DNA from 2 places in the Edwardsiella tarda ATCC 15947 genome. Region 1 is predicted to be linked to the other one. Evidence: predicted binding sites of a transcription regulator. Region 1 holds the regulator's gene; the other holds the start of a gene.
The links. Region 1 encodes Fur, which represses iron uptake genes when iron is present. Its sites were predicted from a motif close to ATAATAATGAGAACNACTATCAA; they were not measured.

Region 1 (9,343 bases):
ACTGTGACGGGGCGCTGCTCGAACGGGTGTTGCAGAATCTGCTGGAGAACGCCGGGAAATACGCGGGGGGCACCGCAGCCATCACCATCAGCGCGTGCGTCACGGCGGAGGGGCTGGAAGTCGAGGTCAGTGATGATGGCAATGGCATCGCCAACGCGCAACGCCAGCAGATCTTCAACAAGTTCACCCGTGGCGATAAGGAATCCGCCATCCCCGGCGTCGGTTTGGGGTTAGCGATTTGTCGTGCCATTATTGAGGTACACGGTGGTAAAATCTGGCTGGAATGCCCGCCAGACGGCGGTGCCCATTTTCACTTTACGCTACCGTTGCAAGCCGCACCGGAGATTGAACCGGAAACCGATGTGGAGATGACAGATCAATCGTGACCACGACCCCGATAACCATCCTGATCGTCGAAGACGAACAAGCCATCCGCCGCTTCGTGCGCGCCGCCCTGGAAAACGAGGGGTGGCGAGTTAACGAGGCCGACGGCCTACAACGCGGTTTGATCGAGGCGGGCACTCGCCAACCCGATCTGATCATCCTCGATCTCGGCCTACCGGATGGCGATGGGATCGAGTTTATTCGTGATCTGCGCCGCTGGAGCGCCATTCCGTTGATCGTGTTGTCGGCTCGCAGCGACGAGGCCGACAAGATCGCGGCGCTGGACGCCGGGGCGGAGGACTTTCTCAGTAAGCCATTCGGCATCGGCGAATTACTGGCACGTGTACGCGTCGCCCTACGGCGCCATACGCGCCAGCAGCAGGAGAGTCCATTGGTTTGCTTCGGCGAGGTGCAAGTCGATCTGCTACAACGCAGCGTGACACGCGCCGGCGAGTCGCTACACCTGACCCCGATCGAGTTCCGTCTGCTGGCCGAGCTGATCGCCAACAGCGGCAAGGTGTTAACGCAACGCCAGTTACTCAACAGCGTCTGGGGACCCAACTACGTCGAGCATAGCCACTATCTGCGCATCTATATGGGGCATCTACGCCAGAAGCTAGAGCTGGAGCCGGCGCGCCCGCGCCATCTCCTCACCGAAACCGGCGTCGGTTACCGTTTTATGCCCTGAAGCCAAGGAGGCCCCGCGCCTCAACCGGGCCGTTGCGCGCGATAAAACAACGCCGCGCAAGGCGCGGCGTTGGTCAGGCTATCAGACGAGCAGCGGCGATTAGGCGTTAGCCAATACGGCGCTAACAATATCGACCGCCTCTTTCTCAATACGTTGGCGATGCTCTGCCCCCAAGAAGCTTTCACAGTAAATCTTGTAAGCTTCCTCGGTACCGGAAGGACGCGCAGCGAACCACCCGTTGTCGGTCATGATCTTCAGCCCCCCGATCGGCGCATCGTTACCCGGCGCACGGGTCAAGCGTGCGGTGATCGGGTCGCCGGCCAACCGATCGGCCTGCACCATCTCGGGAGAGAGGCGAGACAAGGCGGCCTTCTGGGCATGCGTCGCCGGCGCTTGCAGGCGGTTATAACTCGGTGAGCCGAAACGCTCAGCCAGCGCAGCGTAGTGTTGCTGTGGATTCTTACCGGTCTGTGCGGTGATCTCCGCCGCCAGCAGACACAGGATGATGCCATCCTTATCAGTGGACCACGGCGTACCGTTGAAGCGCAAGAAGGAGGCACCGGCGCTCTCTTCTCCGCCAAAGCCCAGACTGCCATCAAATAAGCCATCGACGAACCACTTGAAGCCGACCGGAACCTCGACCAGACGGCGATCGAGCGCCTTGACCACTCGATCGATCATCGCGCTGGAGACCAGGGTCTTACCGACGGCAACCTCGGCCCCCCACTGCGGGCGATGACGGAACAGGTAGTCGATGGCAACGGCCAGATAGTGGTTCGGGTTCATCAATCCGGCAGGCGTCACGATGCCGTGGCGGTCGTAGTCCGGATCGTTGGCAAAGGCCAGATCGAAACGGTCACGCAACGCCAACAGACCCGCCATGGCGCTCTCGGAGGAGCAATCCATACGGATCACGCCATCGTGGTCCAGGTGCATGAAACGGAAGGTCTGATCGATATGGTCGTTGACCAGGGTCAGATCCAGACCGTAATGCTCGCCGATACGCTGCCAATACTCGATGCCGGAGCCACCGAGCGGATCGACACCCAGCTTCAGCCCGGCACGCTGGATGGCCGGCATGTCGACGATATCACGCAAATCTTCGACATAAGGCTGTACCAGATCGCGCGCATGGATCTGCCCACTGCGCCAGGCGGCCGCCAGGGTCAGGCGCTTCACGCCCGCCAGATCCGCGGCCAACAGCTGATTCGCGCGCTGCTCGATCACCTGAGTCAGGTTGGTGTCAGCCGGACCGCCGTTGGTTGGGTTGTATTTGATGCCGCCATCTTCCGGAGGATTATGAGAAGGGGTGATGACAATCCCGTCGGCCAGCGCGCCGCCGTGGCGATTATGCGTCAGAATGGCATGCGACACCGCGGGCGTCGGCGTGAAGCCATTGTTCTCCTGCACCACCACCTCGACGCCATTCGCGCTCAATACCTCCAGCACGCTGATAAAGGCCGGCTCGGAAAGGGCATGGGTATCCTTACCAACGAAGCAGGGGCCGGTGACGCCATTGGCCTTACGCACCTCGGCGATGGCCTGGGCGATGGCCAGGATATGTGCCTCATTGAAGCTCTGGCGCTGAGCGCTCCCCCGGTGGCCGGAGGTACCAAACTTCACGGCATGAGCCGGATTATCCACCTGCGGACGCAGGCTGTAATACTGTGCAACCAGCTGAGCCACATTGATCAAATCGCTCTGCCGGGCAGGCTGCCCGGCGCGCGGGTGATTTGCCATCTGCGCTTCTCCCTAACGCTTGTTATTCATTAGATTGTGCCGCAAACTTTCTCGATCAGCTCCCCAGGGAACTGCATCGCTTGCATGATATGTTCAATCATGGCGCGCTTACGACCCGAGTTGGTATTGGTGATCACCCAATAAGGGGTGTCGGGGACTTGCTTGGGTTTCGTGTGGTTGCCACTCTGCAACAGCGTGTTCCTATCGCCGGCAAAGTAGACGCGGGTGCGCCCATGCAGGGCATCCGTTGCCGCCGCAAACCCTTCGGCGTCAATATGGTAGAGCGTGGTCAACACCAGCATGAAGCGGCCGACCGCTCTGTTCTGTTCTGCGTATTCGTCCGACAACAGCAATTCGCGCACGCTACGCACGCGATCCTGCGGTTGCGGCGCGCGAATAGCCAGGGGGGCTACCGGGAGCGGGGCGGCGACGTTGGCCGTCTTATTCTCCATGCCGACCTTCAACAGCCGGCGCAGAATGTCGGAAGCACTCTCGCCAATACGCTGGGTGTGGCTGGCAATATAGCGGTAAAGCTCCTCATCGACTTCAATCGTTTTCATCGTTATCCAGTACTTTTGCTACTCAGTCAGCCTGGATTATAAGGTCAAACGCCGTGAGCGGATAGCGTTTAGCGCCACGCCGAGGCGATTAAGACGCATTTTGTGGTGTCATGCGCGGCTATCCCGCGACGGACAATCGGCCTACGCCTGTGGTAACCTAATGGTAACATTCCACCTACAATTCGTTGAATGATGATCCTACACCTGAACCACCAGCTGCATCCTGCACAACAGACGCGACGTTATCCTCCGTTGCTACTGATCCACGGACTCTTTGGCTCCTTGGACAATTTAGGGCTACTCGCGCGCGAACTGAAACGCGACCGCGACGTGTTGCAGGTCGACTTACGTAATCATGGTCTCTCCGGCCACACCCCACAGATGAGTTACGATCTGATGGCCGAGGATCTTGCCGCGCTGATCGCCCATTACGATCTGGCACCGATGGACATCATCGGCCACTCGATGGGCGGCAAGGCGGCGATGCGTCTGGCGTTACGCCATCCGCAGCAGGTGCGCCGCCTGGCGGTGCTGGACATGGCCCCGGTCGCCTACCCGACTCGCCGCCACGATGCGGTCTTCGCCGCCCTCTATGCGGTAGAGGAGGCCGCCGTCGAGACACGCCCGCAGGCCGCCGCAATCCTGCGCCGCTATCTCCAGTCGGAGGGCGTGGTGCAGTTCCTGCTGAAATCCTTCCATCGCGGCCAATGGCGCTTTAACCTGACGGCACTAGACCAGCACTACCCCGCCATCCTCGGCTGGGATGAGCAACCGCCCCATCCGGGCGATACACTGTTTATCAAGGGTGCCGACTCCCCCTACCTGCTCGATGACTACCGTCCGGCGATCCTGCGCCAATTTCCCCATGCCCGCGCCCATGTCATCTATGGTACCGGTCATTGGTTGCACGCCGAACAGCCGGAAAAGGTACTCCATGTGCTGCATCGCTTCCTCGATACCCCTGACGAGGCGTCGCGATAACCACCGGTAGCGGCGCGAAACACACGCCATCCACGCCAGGCCGAGAAAGGATTGTCGCTGCTGCGCTCCCTAGGGTATGATGGCGCGCTAAAATCGACGGCAGGTCAATGCACGCTGCCGATGGGGAAAATCCCGAATATATGTTAATCGGAGCGCGGATTTCCCGCGCTCTCTTCTCCTTGCAGTACCGCTACCTGAATATGGCCAAAGAACAAACGGACCGCACGACGCTCGATCTGTTCGCGGATGAACGTCGTCCAGGTCGTCCTAAAACCAACCCGCTCTCCCGGGAAGAGCAGTTGCGGATCAATAAGCGTAACCAGCTGCGCCGCGATCGGGTCAAGGGGCTACGCCGCGTCGAGTTGAAGATGAACGAGGAGGCGGTAGCCATCCTCAATCGCCTGGCGCACGAGCGTAATATCAGCCGCAGCGAGCTGATCGAGCAGATGCTGCTCAGTCAGCTACCGACGCACGACTGAGCGGCGAAGCACGCCTCATCCAGACACCGGCGGCGCAACGCACAATGACGATAAAGGCGTGATGCCAAAGGTGTTATAGTATCGACTGGTAGGTAGGCTGGTAGCGACGCTCGCCCACGGCCACACCCGGTGGGTTCCCGTGGCGGCGGCACACAGCCTGATTCAATTTCTGAGATAAAAGGTAAATTCGCGATATGGCAATCGTAGGTATTTTCTTTGGCAGCGACACCGGCAACACGGAAAACATTGCTAAGATGATCCAGAAGCAACTGGGTAAAGACGTTGCGGAAGTTCATGACATTGCCAAAAGCAGCAAAGAAGATCTCGCCGCGTTCGACATTCTGCTGCTCGGTATCCCGACCTGGTACTACGGCGAGGCACAGTGTGATTGGGATGACTTCTTCCCCACCCTGGAAGAGATCGACTTCTCTGGCAAGCTGGTCGCCCTGTTTGGTTGCGGTGATCAGGAGGACTATGCCGAGTACTTCTGTGACGCGATGGGCACCATCCGCGATCTGGTCGAAGCGCGTGGCGCGACCCTGGTTGGGCACTGGCCGACCGCTGGTTACCACTTCGAGGCGTCCAAGGCGCTGGTGGATAACGAGACCTTCGTTGGCCTGGCCATCGATGAAGATCGCCAACCGGAACTGACCGCCGAGCGCGTCGACGCCTGGGTAAAACAGATCAGCGCCGAGATGCATCTGGCCGAGATCCTGGGTTAATCCCTCACGGGTACCTGCCGGTCGCCAGCTTGGCGTCTGATAGCCGGCAGGTATCCCAGCCATCAATAAAAACGATACCCTGACTAATCATCGCGTCTTTTCTCCCTATCCTCCTGATTATACTGATACTCTCCTGTTTATTCCGTCCCTATCCCCCGCGCGGGGCGGCGGCGGCGCGGTTCCCATTTCCGCCTATCGGCCTTATAATCAAACTCACTATTATTTCTGTTCGGCAGCGGCCTCTAGGTTCTGCCGGGCTCTGTGACAGGACAGAATCCGAATGACTGACAACAATATTGCGCTAAAGAAAGCTGGCCTGAAAGTCACGCTTCCCCGTCTCAAGATTCTGGAAGTACTGCAAGATCCCGTGTGTCATCATGTCAGTGCCGAAGAGTTATATAAGAAGCTGATCGATATGGGTGAGGAGATCGGTCTGGCCACGGTCTACCGTGTACTAAACCAGTTCGACGATGCAGGCATCGTCACCCGCCACAACTTCGAGGGCGGTAAGTCAGTCTTCGAACTGACCCAACAGCATCACCATGATCATCTGATCTGCCTGGATTGTGGCAAGGTGATCGAGTTTAGTGATGAGTCCATCGAGAAACGCCAGCAGGAGATCGCCAAGAAGCACGGCATCCAGCTGACCAACCACAGCCTCTATCTGTATGGTCACTGCGCTTCCGGGGCCGATGGCGAGGGCGACTGCCGTAACGACGAGTCGCTACATGACGAGAAGGCATAACGGCGTCTACGGCGTTCCATATACGGCCCTATGAGGCCGTTTTTTTTCGCCATCGGATAGGATGGCGCCCATCGGGACGGGTTAAAGGCCCTCACAAAAAGGCGCGGCCTGTTCTGAACGCGTTAAATCCAAAGACAATAAGGCAGAGCCAATACCTGTCGCGGCCCCCCACCCTAGGCGGAGGCTTATGTCGGGATAAAAAAAATGCCCTCATGATGAGGGCAATCACTACTTACTACTCAGTTCGAAATCGGAAAGTTCTGCGCAGCGAGGGCCGAAGGGCCGCACCGCGAAAGCCCCCGCGCAAGCGGGGGCATGAGAGGGTAACGTCCTCGCGAGCCGTTAGGACTTGACGGACTCGACGCGGCTAAAGCGCTTGCCATCCGGCGATACGGTACGGACCTGTACCTCACCACTCACGGCCGGCTTCGCCTTGGCATCGTAACGCTGCCAGTGTTTACCGCCGTCGATGGAGTACTCAACCACCAGACCCGGCATCGCCACGTTGGTCTCCAGCTTGCCGTCGACCACACGCGCCCCCGGCTGCGGTACACGATAGGCCACGCCAGACTTATCCATCTTCGCCAGTTCACGCTGTCCCATCAGGTTGGCGAAACGCTGCCAATCCTTCAGCAGAGCCTGCTGATCGACCAGGTGAGTCTCGCCGCCCTTATACTCACGACCCGCCTGATACGGCTGCTCCCAACCCGCCTGATGCCAGGCGCGCTCGGCCACCGCCATGATGCGCGGATAGATCTTGTACTCCATCATGTCGTCGGTACGCACCACCTCGCTCCACAGCTGCGCGGAGAGGCCATAGGCGCCCGGCCACGGCTTGTCACTCTTGGCGCTGAAGTAGTTACCGTCGCGATCGACCGATGTTTCGGCGTTCTGCGGCAGGTTATCCGGCGCGAAGGCGAAGATCTTACGCTCATCGTTAAAGCGGGTACCCCAGTAGTAACCGTTCTCTTTCGGGTTCACCTCATACGGGAAGTCCATGTAGACATAATCCGGGCTGGAGATGATCACCTCATAGCCTTTATTCGCCCAATCGTTGGCCGAATCGAAACCACCCCAATACAGGGTATCCCAGAAGTTCACCCCGACGCGCGGCGTCGCGAAGGCCTTGGCATCCTTGGCATCCTTCAGGCCATCCTGCCAGGCCTGCATCTTGCCGATGCCGTGATCCTTGACCATCTTGCTGACTTCAACGGCGAAGTAGCTCGGTAGGTGCTCCATATCGGCCACCTTGCCCTCTTTGATCATCGCCTGACACATCTGGGACTTAGCCCACGGCTTGTCCTCTTTGCTCAGGTCGATCATCCCCTTGCCCGCTTCCGGCTTGTTCACGTCGGTGTAACCCGGCCCTAAGCGGATGTTCTTCGCCTCGTCACCACCGAAGTGCCAAGTGGTCAGCGGTTGACCCGCCTCGCGGTGCATCTGGGCGATTTCGCCGATCACCTTATCCACGAAGCGCTTGGAGGAGTCCAGGCACGGGTTGAGGTAGCTGTGGCGATCGTAGAACTGCACCGAGGTGGTGTTGGAGTCATCGGTCGGATCCAGCAGGCGGTACTCGTTAGCGCCCTTCTCGTCGCCTGCCGCCTTCAGCTTGTTATAACGCGCCTCCATCGCCACCACCGCCGCACGGGCGTGGGCCGGCATGTCGATCTCTGGGATCACCTCAATCTGGCGTGCCTGAGCATATTTCAGCAGCTTGATATAGTCGGCACGGGTGAAGTAGCCGCTGCCATTGTTGTCGCTATCTGGGCCTGAGCCCAACTGCGGCAGCAGGCACGTCTGCTCGCTCAGATCGTGGCAGCGCTTACCGCCGATCTCGGTCAGTTCCGGCAGCCCCGGGATCTCAATACGCCACCCTTCATCATCCGTCAGATGGAAGTGGAATTTGTTCAGCTTATAGGCGGCCATCTGATCCAGCAGACGCTCGATGGAAGCCAGTGAATGGAAGTTACGTCCCACATCCAGCTCGATACCACGGTACTGGAAGCGCGGCGCATCCTCGGCGTCCAGCGTCGCGATCTTAGCGCTGCCATCGGCTGGCAACAGCGACAGAATGGATTGCAGACCGTAGAAGACACCCGCCTGGTCGTAACCGGTCACCTCGGCACCCTTGGTACCGATCTTCAACTGATAGGCGCCCGGTACCGCCATCTCGCCCTTAAACGCTTTGGTGGCGATCTGGGCTTTGATCGGATAGCCCCCCTTGACCTGCTTCACGCCCAACTGGGTCAGGCGCGCCTTGATGACGTCGGCACTGGCCGTGTTCAGTACCGTCAGATCCAGACTCACACCACGTGCCAGGTCGGCATCCTGCTGATGTACCTTCAAGGTCGTCGGCGTCGGCATGATCTGACCACGCAGGCTAGAGGCCGGCAGGGTCTTCACATCGGCATTCTTGGCGAAGCGATTCTCCGGCGTCATCAGGATGTTCTTGTCATCCTTGGTACGCTTCCACAAGTCACCGGTAAACGGCGTGACGAACTGGCTCAAATCTTCGGTATCGGTATTGGCGATCACCTTCGGCTTCGCATCCGGCGACGTCACATACCAACGCGGCAATACGTCGCTCTCGAATAACTGCCAATATTCGCCGACGATGGGGATCTCGACGCGTTCCCCGGCGGCAAAGCCCTTAAACTTATCCGTCGGCTCGATCTTATGCAGATCGCCGGTAATGAAGGTGATCTTGAACTGATCGTTGCCGCTCTTCAGGATCTGACGAATATTATGGAAATAGATGGCCCAATCTTTCCCCTCGATGGCGTTACCATCGTTGGTCAGGCTGATCACCGCCTGATTACAGGAGGCCCAGTCCGCGCCCAGGGCGGCACAGTTGACACCATTCTCCGCGCCACGGTTATCGGTAACGGCATAGTTCACCTTCACCTGGCTGCTGATGCGGTCAACCAGTTGCTGATCCGCCTGCGCCATACCACTCATGCCCAACAGACCCAGGGTCGTCGCCACTACGCTCAGTTTATAGCCTTTCATCATCATCGCTTCCCTTCTCTCAGTTCGCGTTACTG
Region 2 (9,343 bases), 1.2 Mb from region 1:
GCGATTCAGCGAACCGTTGTGACGCAAATACCAACCGGCAATGTTGAAGCCGCTGTTGATGCCTAGATACTGCGAGTTGTAGCTCATCCCATTGTTATGGGCGTAGTAGCTATTGAACGCGTAACCCAAGAAGGCGGCGGTGCTGCCATCCTGCCACAACGCGGGCGGGACATAGCCTCGGGCGCTGTGTTGCACATACTTCTGGGCAATATGGAGGGTGAGGCGTTGGCGGCCGGCATCGAATTCCGCCGTCGCCGCCGGGATGGCTAAACTTACGGGGGTGCAGTCCGCCTCGGCCAACGCGTCGGCGTCGATCGCCTCGTCGGTCAGGTTGAGTTTACGCAGCAGCGCCGGGCTAAGGCAGATGTTAACCTCACCCCCCTCCTCCCCACGGCGCAGGATGACGCTCTCGCGCCCCACCTGCTCATCGTTGAGGTAAATATCCGCCAGCCATTCGCCTGGCATCAGCCCACTCTCTTGATCGAACTGGCTGAGATCGGCGTTACCGGCATAGTACTGAAGAAAGGCCGTATTAAAGGCCAGATGCCCCCGGCGGCCAGCCGGATTGGCGGCCAACGCCGTGCCGCTATCGCCGTCAGCCGCCGAGGCGGAGGCTCGCGACGCCCCAGATTCCGCCGGATTGGCCGCCAGCGCCAGGCCACTCTCGCCGCCCGCCGCCGAGGTGGAGGCACGCGACGCCCCAGATTCCGCCGAGTTGGCCGCCAGCGCCAGGCCACTCTCGCCATCAGCCGCCGAGGCGGAGGCTCGCGACGCCCCAGATTCCGCCGGGTTGGCCGCCAGCGCCAGGCCACTCTCGCCGTCAGCCGCCGAGGCGGAGGCACGCGACGCCCCAGATTTCGCCGGGTTGGCCGCCAGCGCCAGGCCACTCTCGCCGCCCGCCGCCGAGGCGGAGGCACGCGACGCCCCAGACTCTGCCGGGTTGGCCGCCAGCGCCAGGCCACTCTCGCCGCCCGCCGAGAATAATGACGCGGATGAGCGGGCAGACGCCAAGGCCATCGGTGGCGCCTCTTCCGCAGGCAACGTCTGAGCCCGAGCGCGGGCCCACTCCGCGACCTCTGCGTGAGCAACACCGAGGCTGACTAACGGCAACAGGCAGCCCGTCGCCCATGGCCATAGCCAATAAGCTAATACTTTTGCCTTGTGCATGTTTTGCCTCGATCAGCGACTACTGATGTTGGATCGGTTGACTATTGAAAGCCCCGTAGTCGTTCACGTAACCCACTACCACCTTCTCCTGGCCGTTGAGCGTACGCCCGGCGGGTAGGTCAAGGGAGAACTCGCCATAGGGCGACACCATATCCGCTTCCAACGTTAGGCTCTTTGGGCCTCCACTGATCGAAACCCGGGTCAGTGAGACAAAATAGGGGGTGGGATTGTGCAGCGTCAGCGTGTTCCCCGCGCTACGCCAGCGTAGTTGCCGCACCGCCTTGTTAGCCTGCTCGGCATTCAACCCTGCCGGGCGGTAAAACAGCTTGATACGGGAACGAAAGGCAAGCTGGAGCTGCAACTCATTACCGCCCTTATCCGACTCCGGCGGGATCTCCAGCACATTCAGCCACCAGACACTCTCCCGATCCGCTGGCGGCGTCTGGGTCGCGATGAAGGCCAGGCGCAACGTCTGCCCGCCCCCCTCTCGCAGACGCGCCAACGGTGGGGTTAAGGCGAACGGCGCCGACGCCTTCTCCGGTAACGTATCGGGATCACCATCGTCCAGCCAGGATTGAACCAACACCGGGTACTTGCCGCTGTTGGTCAGTTGCACGCTCACATCACGGGCATCGGCGTTATAGATCACCCGGGTACCATTGATCTGCACGCTGGCGTGGGCTGATGACAGCAACGCCCAGAGTACGGCTAGAGTGGTAAAACAACGTATCACGCTCATAGTCAGTCCTCAGCCCCGCCAAGGGATTACTGATAAACCAGGGTGTAGGTGGCTAACGACTCGACGAGCCCTGCAGCGGCGGCACCGGTCGCGTAGTAGCGCACGGCATAGGGCAGCACCGCATAGCCGCTGTTCAGGCTGGTGACATAACCACCACTAATCTGGTCACCATTGCCGATATTGATCTTTTGGAAGTGCTGCGAACCATCTAGCAGTTCCAGCTCGACGCGTTGCGCCCCAGCCCCGTGATCGTCTGTCGCCGTCTGTGCCTCGCGCGCGTTTTTCAACCGCCCTGTCTGGCTGTTAACGAAGGGCCCCCCCGAGAAGAAAGCCTTAACCGACGACCCGGCCTCGTCCGCACTCCCCCCCTCGGGGGCGACCCCATTACAGCCCCAGACGATAATATGGAAGGTGGTCTGCCCGGCGGTCTTGCCGCTGGCGTTCAACTCGGTGATCGGGATGGTAGGCAGGGTCACCTGGCTATAATTCTCATACAGGCTACCTTCCGCACCGATGGTGCCGGATGGCACACCGATGTCATCACCCGCCACCGCCGCCTGACAACTGGTGGACACCAACTCCCCGGTGAAATAGATCAATCCCCCGGTCGCCACCGCGTTCGCCGGTTGCGCCACGGAGAACAGGCTGGCTACCGTCGCTGCCGCCACAATCCCTTTTTTAACATTAACGACTTTCATTATTCTCTCCTTGGATGACGATGAAACTACTCAGTGTGATTACGAGGGTTACTGATAAATGATATTGAAGGTAGCGATAGTATTAACCGTACCAGGCGTCGCCTGCCCGGTGGCGTAATAGCGCGCGCCATAGGGCAAGATATAGACATTGCCGCCCGCTTTCCCTGAATTCATGGTCGGATCGGGGACGTAGACTAAATCACTCCTCGTGTAAAACTTGCCATTTTCAATCTGGCTATTATCGCCAATGGGGACCGGCTGCCAGTTGTTTCCGCCACTCAACAACTGCACCTGTACGTTTCGCGCCGTCCCTCCGTTGATCAGATTGCCGGAGCGGGTATCGGTAAAGGGGTTACTGGTGAAGTAGGCCTTCAAACTCTCCGGGAGGTTTGGTGTACAGCGGATTAAGCGCAGGTTAAATTTCACCTCGCCCGCCGTCTTACCCGGCTCGTTCAGGCTTGACGTCGGCACCTTAGGCAAGGGGATGGTGGCGACGCTCATCGGCTGGCCATAGACATTCATCTCCGTCGAAGCGCTGCGCTCCGTGCTCCAGTCGAGGAGATCCACGCCGCAGGTCGTATTCGACAGCTTCCCTTGAAAGCGCACAAGCCCCGAATTATCGGCAAAGGATTGCGGCACAACCCAAAACATCGACACCAAGATTCCAGCACCTATCCAAACTGGCTTCATTTCATGACTCCTTTCTTTAGCGAGTTAATAAGCTGTACCATCAATGACATCAAAGCTATTTATTATTACGGGGAATAAAGACATTAAGGAGACATTATTATATTAATATTGTCATTTTTCGGCATTGTATTTCAGCAAAAACTTAGGTGCAATACTTTTACTTTACACTTTCACAATTATTTAAATCACTATAAAGGATGAAATCCATCTTAATAATAATTGATTTTTATTTTATGCATTGCACCTGATGAATATCGCAATTTAAATAAGATGAATTGTTTTATAATATCTGCGAATGATTAAAGCCTCGGTGAGATAAGTATTAAAATCGGGAGGGTGACATCATCATGTCATCTTTATTGTTCAATCATCATCGCAGGGGGCATCCGCACACGCTGACCTCGCCGCATTACCTCCATCGACTCGCCCCACTCACCTCATCGTGAGCCTATTTCGCACGCTGGCCGCCACCGGATAAACCGGCCCAAGGTGGCAGATGGCGCGGCGAGGAAGGTGGGCACGAAAACCGGCGCTCGCAGGTGCCCCCTGCCCGTATCGCCCGCCAGCATGGCCCGGCGCACGCTCAGCGCCAGGTATCCCGGGCAAGCGGCCGCTACACGCCGCGGCACGTTACTGCCCCCCTTTGCCTTACCCGATTAACGCTAGAGTGGAGAAGGCGTGAAAAGCGCAGAGGGAAAATCGCTTGGCTCGCGATTTAATCAATCAGCCCCTGCGCGTTTAACGCCGCCAATATTTTTGCCGAGACCAATGAGCAACGCGCCCGATCGGCATAAGTGAGCCAGGCGATATGTTCGATTTCGGCATTGGCGGCGAGCTCTCCGCTAAATTCGCCGCGAAAACAGTGTATCTTTACCCTTACACCGGCGGGCTTCCCGTCGGCCTGTCCACGAAACTCCCCCAGAGAGACGATGCTGTCCGCTAGCAAATCGACGGAGAGCTCTTCTTTAATCTCACGAATGAGCGCGGCCTGATCGCTTTCGCCCGCCTCCCGCTTACCACCGGGAATATAGTAGGTCGCTTTATGGTATGAGCGCGCCATCAGGATCTTTTTATCCTGAATATAAACCCAGCCTAATTTATCAATCTCTTTCGCTACAGCATGATTATTCACTTGGCCGACCCCTCGATAGTAACCCGTTATCTCTGCACGCGATGCCACGCGTGACGCGTCATATTTCCAGTGATGCCTCTCCCCCTCGGGGATAGCGGGGCCGCCTTGCTGAGCTGAGCGCCCAGGGCGCGCGAGCGGCGGCACCCCGCCACCGTGGCGAGGGAGATAGCATACACGGGATAAGGCGGCCATGGCAGCCAGCGGCATGCCGCGCGCCTGCGAGCCGATGATGGCGCACCTCACCATGGCGGGCTCAGATGAGGTCTCCGGCGAACAGAGTGACAGAGTGACAGAGTGACAGAGTGACAGAGTGACAGAGTGACAGAGTGACAGAGTGACAGATGGGATCACGCTCGCGTCAGAAAGGCAACGCAATTGAGGCGCGGCGACGAAGGTGGGATAATCGGCCGACTTCCGTCTACTGTACCGCTTTTATCAAGGAGCCGTTCCATGTCCCAGAGCATGTCCGAGAAGATCTTTGCCTTGCCGGTCGAACAACAGATGACCCCCTACATCAGCCTACGCCAACTGGACGAGCTGCCCATCGTGGTCATCAACCACCCGTTGGTGCGTGCCGCCGTCGCCCTACAAGGCGCTCATCTGCTGCTGTGGCAACCGAGCGGTGAGCAACCGGCACTGTGGTTATCCCCCATCTCCGCCTTCCGTCACGGCGAGCCGATCCGTGGCGGTGTACCCATCTGCTGGCCTTGGTTTGGCCCGGCGCAGCAAGAGGGTTACCCGTCACACGGCTTCGCGCGTAACCTGCCATGGACCTTTAGCGCACACGACGAAGACGCCCAGGGCGTCACCCTGACCTTTACCCTGACGGCGAGCGATGCCTCACGCAAGTATTGGCCACATGACTTTAGCCTGATCGCCCGTTACCGCCTGGGCCAGCACTGTGCGATCGAGCTGGACGCCTATGGCGACTACCAGTGCCAGGCCGCCCTGCACAGCTACTTCAACGTCGCCGACATCCAAGACGTCTCCGTTTCCGGGCTGGGCAGCACCTATCTCGACAAGGTGAATGGCGGCGAAGCGGGCGTGCAGCAAGGAGCACTAACCTTCTCTGCCCGTACCGATCGGGTCTATACCGCACCGGAAGCCTTTAGCGTGATCCACGATAAGGGCTTCCAGCGTAGCATTGAGATCCATCACCACCAGCATAGCGATGTGGTCGCCTGGAACCCGTGGAGCGAAATCGCCGCCGCGATGGCCGACATGCCGAACGAGGGCTACCACACCATGGTCTGCGTGGAGACCGCCCGTGTCAGCCAGCCGATGCAGGCCAGCGACGGCAACCCGGCGCACCTGGCCGCCACCCTGCGCCTGCGCCCACAACGCTAAGGCTCCATCGCCGGCGCCCCGGTGTGGGCGCCGGGATCGCCCCGCCGACGGCGCGGGCCAGAACGGGATGGCCAGTGCCTCTCTCACCCCCACGCTGCCTCACCGCCTGTTCTCCCCACCGTCACAAGCGCCCATCCCGCCCATCGCCCCCCTCGGCGATAGCCACGCCAGACGGGTCACCGACGCGAATGCTCCCGGCCTCGCGCCATCCCTGGCAGTACCCGTTGCGCCACGGCATGAGGGGAACGCCCCCTGAAGGGTACGCTCGCCAGGTTAACGCCTTGCACCCGCGCCCCGCCCTCTTGGGCAAGCCCTTGGCCACTGAGTCACTTTCCCCTCGTCACTCGCCTGACGCCTCCTGTTCGCCCCACCGACCACCTTACCGGCCACCTCACCCATTTTCCCGCACCGCACCGACGTGTGGCCACCTTGCCATCGATCACTTGCAAATAATTATCATTATCAATTAATATGTATGACCTTTTGATACTTCTGGGTTATGTATATGATAAAAAGAACAGTTTTCACTCTATTGCTCCCCTTCTGCTCTCCACTGGTCGTCCAAGCGGCGGAAGCGGAGAAAAAAGACAGCGAGGATAGCGTTTATGTCATCGAGAAGAAGGAGGAGAAAATCAACGAGACGGCCATCTCGCAGAATGAGATAGAGAATCAGCTGATTTTCGATATGCAGGATATTGTCCGCCACCTGCCCGACGTCGGCGTCTCCAGCGACGGGCGTTTTGGTAATAATGGCTATAGCATGCGTGGCGTCGATAAAGATCGCGTCGCGATCTCCGTCGACGGCATACCGCAGGGAGAAACCTTCGACAACCTGATTTACAAGGGATATGGCTATTTTAACGGCAGCATTAACAACGTCGAAACCGAGCAACTGAAAAGCGTATTGATCACGAAAGGAGCCGACTCGTTATTCCTGGGGAGTGGCGCCTTGGGTGGCGGTGTGCAATATGTCAGCAAAGATCCCAGCGATCTGATCCGCTCGGGGAATAGCGGTTTGGTTTCCCGCACCGCCTACAGCTCGAAAAATGACGAAAAGATGCAGACTCTCGGCGGTGCATTTAGCGGCGATTGGCTGGAGGGAATGCTGCTTTATACCTATCGGAATGGCCATGAAACCGACAATTTCCGCCATGAGAACGACGTCTTTGGCCGGGCCCGTGGTACACCAGACCCGCAAACGAGAAAGCGCCAGTCGCTCCTCTCCAAGTTCAACCTCATGCTCGGCGATGCGCACACCCTCAGCGCTACCGTCGAATACGCCAAAGAAAAAAACTATACCGATGAGAAGTCGTGGCACCTCTTCTCCAAATATCACCGCACCGGCGACGATGTCGCGGAAAAGCGGCGTTATAGTTTCTCCGATACCTGGCAACCCAGCGCGTACATCGACACCGTCAAAACGGAGTTTAACTGGCAAAAGATCGACCAGACCGCCTTTAGCACGATCTATGAAGACTTTGAGCAAGGGTATTATGGCGATATTTTCGAAGAGAAAAGCCGCCGCCTGACTCAGTATGGCCGCTATCTGAATAACGAGATTTCATTCAATACCTGGTCATTATGGGCGACACGTCATCATCTGACGCTACGCAGCCAATATGCCACGAAACGCTTTGATAATGTCAATGCCGATATCACCTGGTTAGGTAATCCCAAACAACCCTACCTAGATGATAAAAAAATCATTCGCCCCGTCTCTAGCCGCGATATCAATGCCACCTTCGTCGATGAGATCACTCTGCCCGACGAGAAGCTCAGTTTTATCGTCGGCGCCCGCTATGATCATGTCACGCATAAACCCGACGCGGGGCCATTATCCCTGGCGAAAGATAGCGATCCCCAACCCAACCGCTATTCCGCCCTGTCGTGGGCCCTGAGCGCCAATTATGCCATCACTCCCAACTATACGTTGCAGTATAAGATCGGTAAGGGGTTCCGTATTCCTACGGCGCAGGAACTCTATTTCGATTATGGCGATAGCATCGCGGCTAACCGTGTCGAGCCGAATCCCAACTTAAGGCAGGAGCAAGGCCTCAGTAACGAAATCGCCCTGAGTTATCAGGGGGATCTGCTCCAGAATAAGATCAACGCCTATTACACCAAATATACCGACTTTATCGATCTCAAGCAGACCGAGAAGCAGGTTCCCAATCCTTGGTACGATCCCAGCAATCCCTCACGCTGGAACAAGCCGACCCTGTCGCAGAATCACCTGCAATATGCCAATGTCGCCTCGGCGGCTGTTTGGGGGCTGGAGCTGAGCAACGAGTTTCACCTCAGTAAGGCGCTTGGCGGGCAGGATAACTATAGCCTGCGTAATAGCGTGAGCTACGCCCGGGGGAAAGATGCCGATGGCAACGCATTGCTCTCGATTCAACCCGTTAAATGGGTCTCCTCCCTCGCCTATCGCGATCTCGGCGGGAAATATGGCGCAGAGTTCTTTATGACCTATGCGGCAAAGAAGACCGCGAGCCAGGCCATCCATAATGGCCGCCCCTGGCCCTATCTGAGCGCGAGCTATGTGGTATTCGATACCACCGCCTATTATCACATCAATGATAATATCTCGCTGCGTGCCGGCGTATTTAATCTGTTGAATAGAAAATATAGCACCTGGGATACGCTACGCAGCCTGCCGGAATTCGGCACAACCAACCAGATAGATAGCGATAGAGTGGGTCTACAGCGCTTCACCGCGCCGGGGCGGAACGTCGCCGCCGACATCTCCTTCTACTTCTAATCTCCGCATCCACGCCCGAGGCAAACGGGTGAGGCGGGCAACGAAAACAGGGTCGCCGAGGCGACCCTGTTACGCTGATTGGCAACGTCTGACACCCTCTTAGAAGGTGTAGGTCACCCCTGACCACAACATGCCGGTATAATCCTTGCTGATCATCGGGCTGTTGGTGATCTCGTCGCTCAGTGAGACGTAGCGGCCGGCGAAGAAGGCGTTCCACTTGGCGTTGATGCGATAGTGCGCAGTCAGCTCCAGGTAAGGCGACCAGCTATTTTTCGGGCTGTACTGATCCAGCGTGCTGCGGCGTGACTCGTCGCCGGAGACACCGAAGTAGTAGTTGTTCTGGTTGGCGCTGTTCCAGGTCACCCCAACGCCCGGCGTGAAGCTCCAATCGCCCTGACGCCAGGTGTAGAGGTAGGCCAGATCCCCCACCAACCCATTGCTGTTATCCAGGATGTCGCCAGAGAAGGCGGCGCGCAGTGTCCCCCAGCTCTCGTGGTGGCTATAGCTCAAACCGGCCATCACGGTGGCGTAGCGGTTATCCAGACGCTTCATGCGCCAGTCGTCACTGTCGCTGGCGCGGTAACGCCAAGGTGAATAAAACACGGTCGCACTCAGCTGATCCTGCTGATCTTTCCACAGGTAATAACCCGCGGTCAGGCTGTGAAAATAGAAATCATCACTGTCGTAATTCACCATCGGCACGGGATAAACTCGCTCGGATTCTCCACGGTATGGATCCGGGGAAACCAGGGCGGAAGCACCAATAGACCAGGTACCCGCCTGAGCGGCGGCGCTAACAAGCAGGGAGA

Region 2: the regulator Fur is predicted to act here: its motif matches at 6,217-6,239, upstream of DCL27_RS09660 (TonB-dependent hemoglobin/transferrin/lactoferrin family receptor).

The regions. Positions count from the first base shown of each region.
Region 1 is NZ_CP084506.1:908,998-918,340, reverse strand. It holds gene kdpD (two-component system sensor histidine kinase KdpD) at 1-386, shown strand, start outside; gene kdpE (two-component system response regulator KdpE) at 383-1,072, shown strand; gene pgm (phosphoglucomutase (alpha-D-glucose-1,6-bisphosphate-dependent)) at 1,172-2,812, opposite strand; gene seqA (replication initiation negative regulator SeqA) at 2,842-3,372, opposite strand; gene DCL27_RS04230 (alpha/beta fold hydrolase) at 3,565-4,353, shown strand; gene ybfE (LexA regulated protein) at 4,554-4,832, shown strand; gene fldA (flavodoxin FldA) at 5,027-5,554, shown strand; gene fur (ferric iron uptake transcriptional regulator) at 5,835-6,299, shown strand; gene DCL27_RS04210 (beta-N-acetylhexosaminidase) at 6,642-9,308, opposite strand; gene chiQ (ChiQ/YbfN family lipoprotein) at 9,328-9,343, opposite strand, start outside.
Region 2 is NZ_CP084506.1:2,074,559-2,083,901, forward strand. It holds gene DCL27_RS09630 (fimbria/pilus outer membrane usher protein) at 1-1,167, opposite strand, end outside; gene DCL27_RS09635 (fimbrial biogenesis chaperone) at 1,187-1,906, opposite strand; gene DCL27_RS09640 (fimbrial protein) at 1,933-2,604, opposite strand; gene DCL27_RS09645 (fimbrial protein) at 2,653-3,294, opposite strand; gene DCL27_RS09650 (NUDIX hydrolase) at 4,010-4,672, opposite strand; gene DCL27_RS09655 (D-hexose-6-phosphate mutarotase) at 4,889-5,773, shown strand; gene DCL27_RS09660 (TonB-dependent hemoglobin/transferrin/lactoferrin family receptor) at 6,279-8,534, shown strand; gene DCL27_RS09665 (MipA/OmpV family protein) at 8,634-9,343, opposite strand, start outside.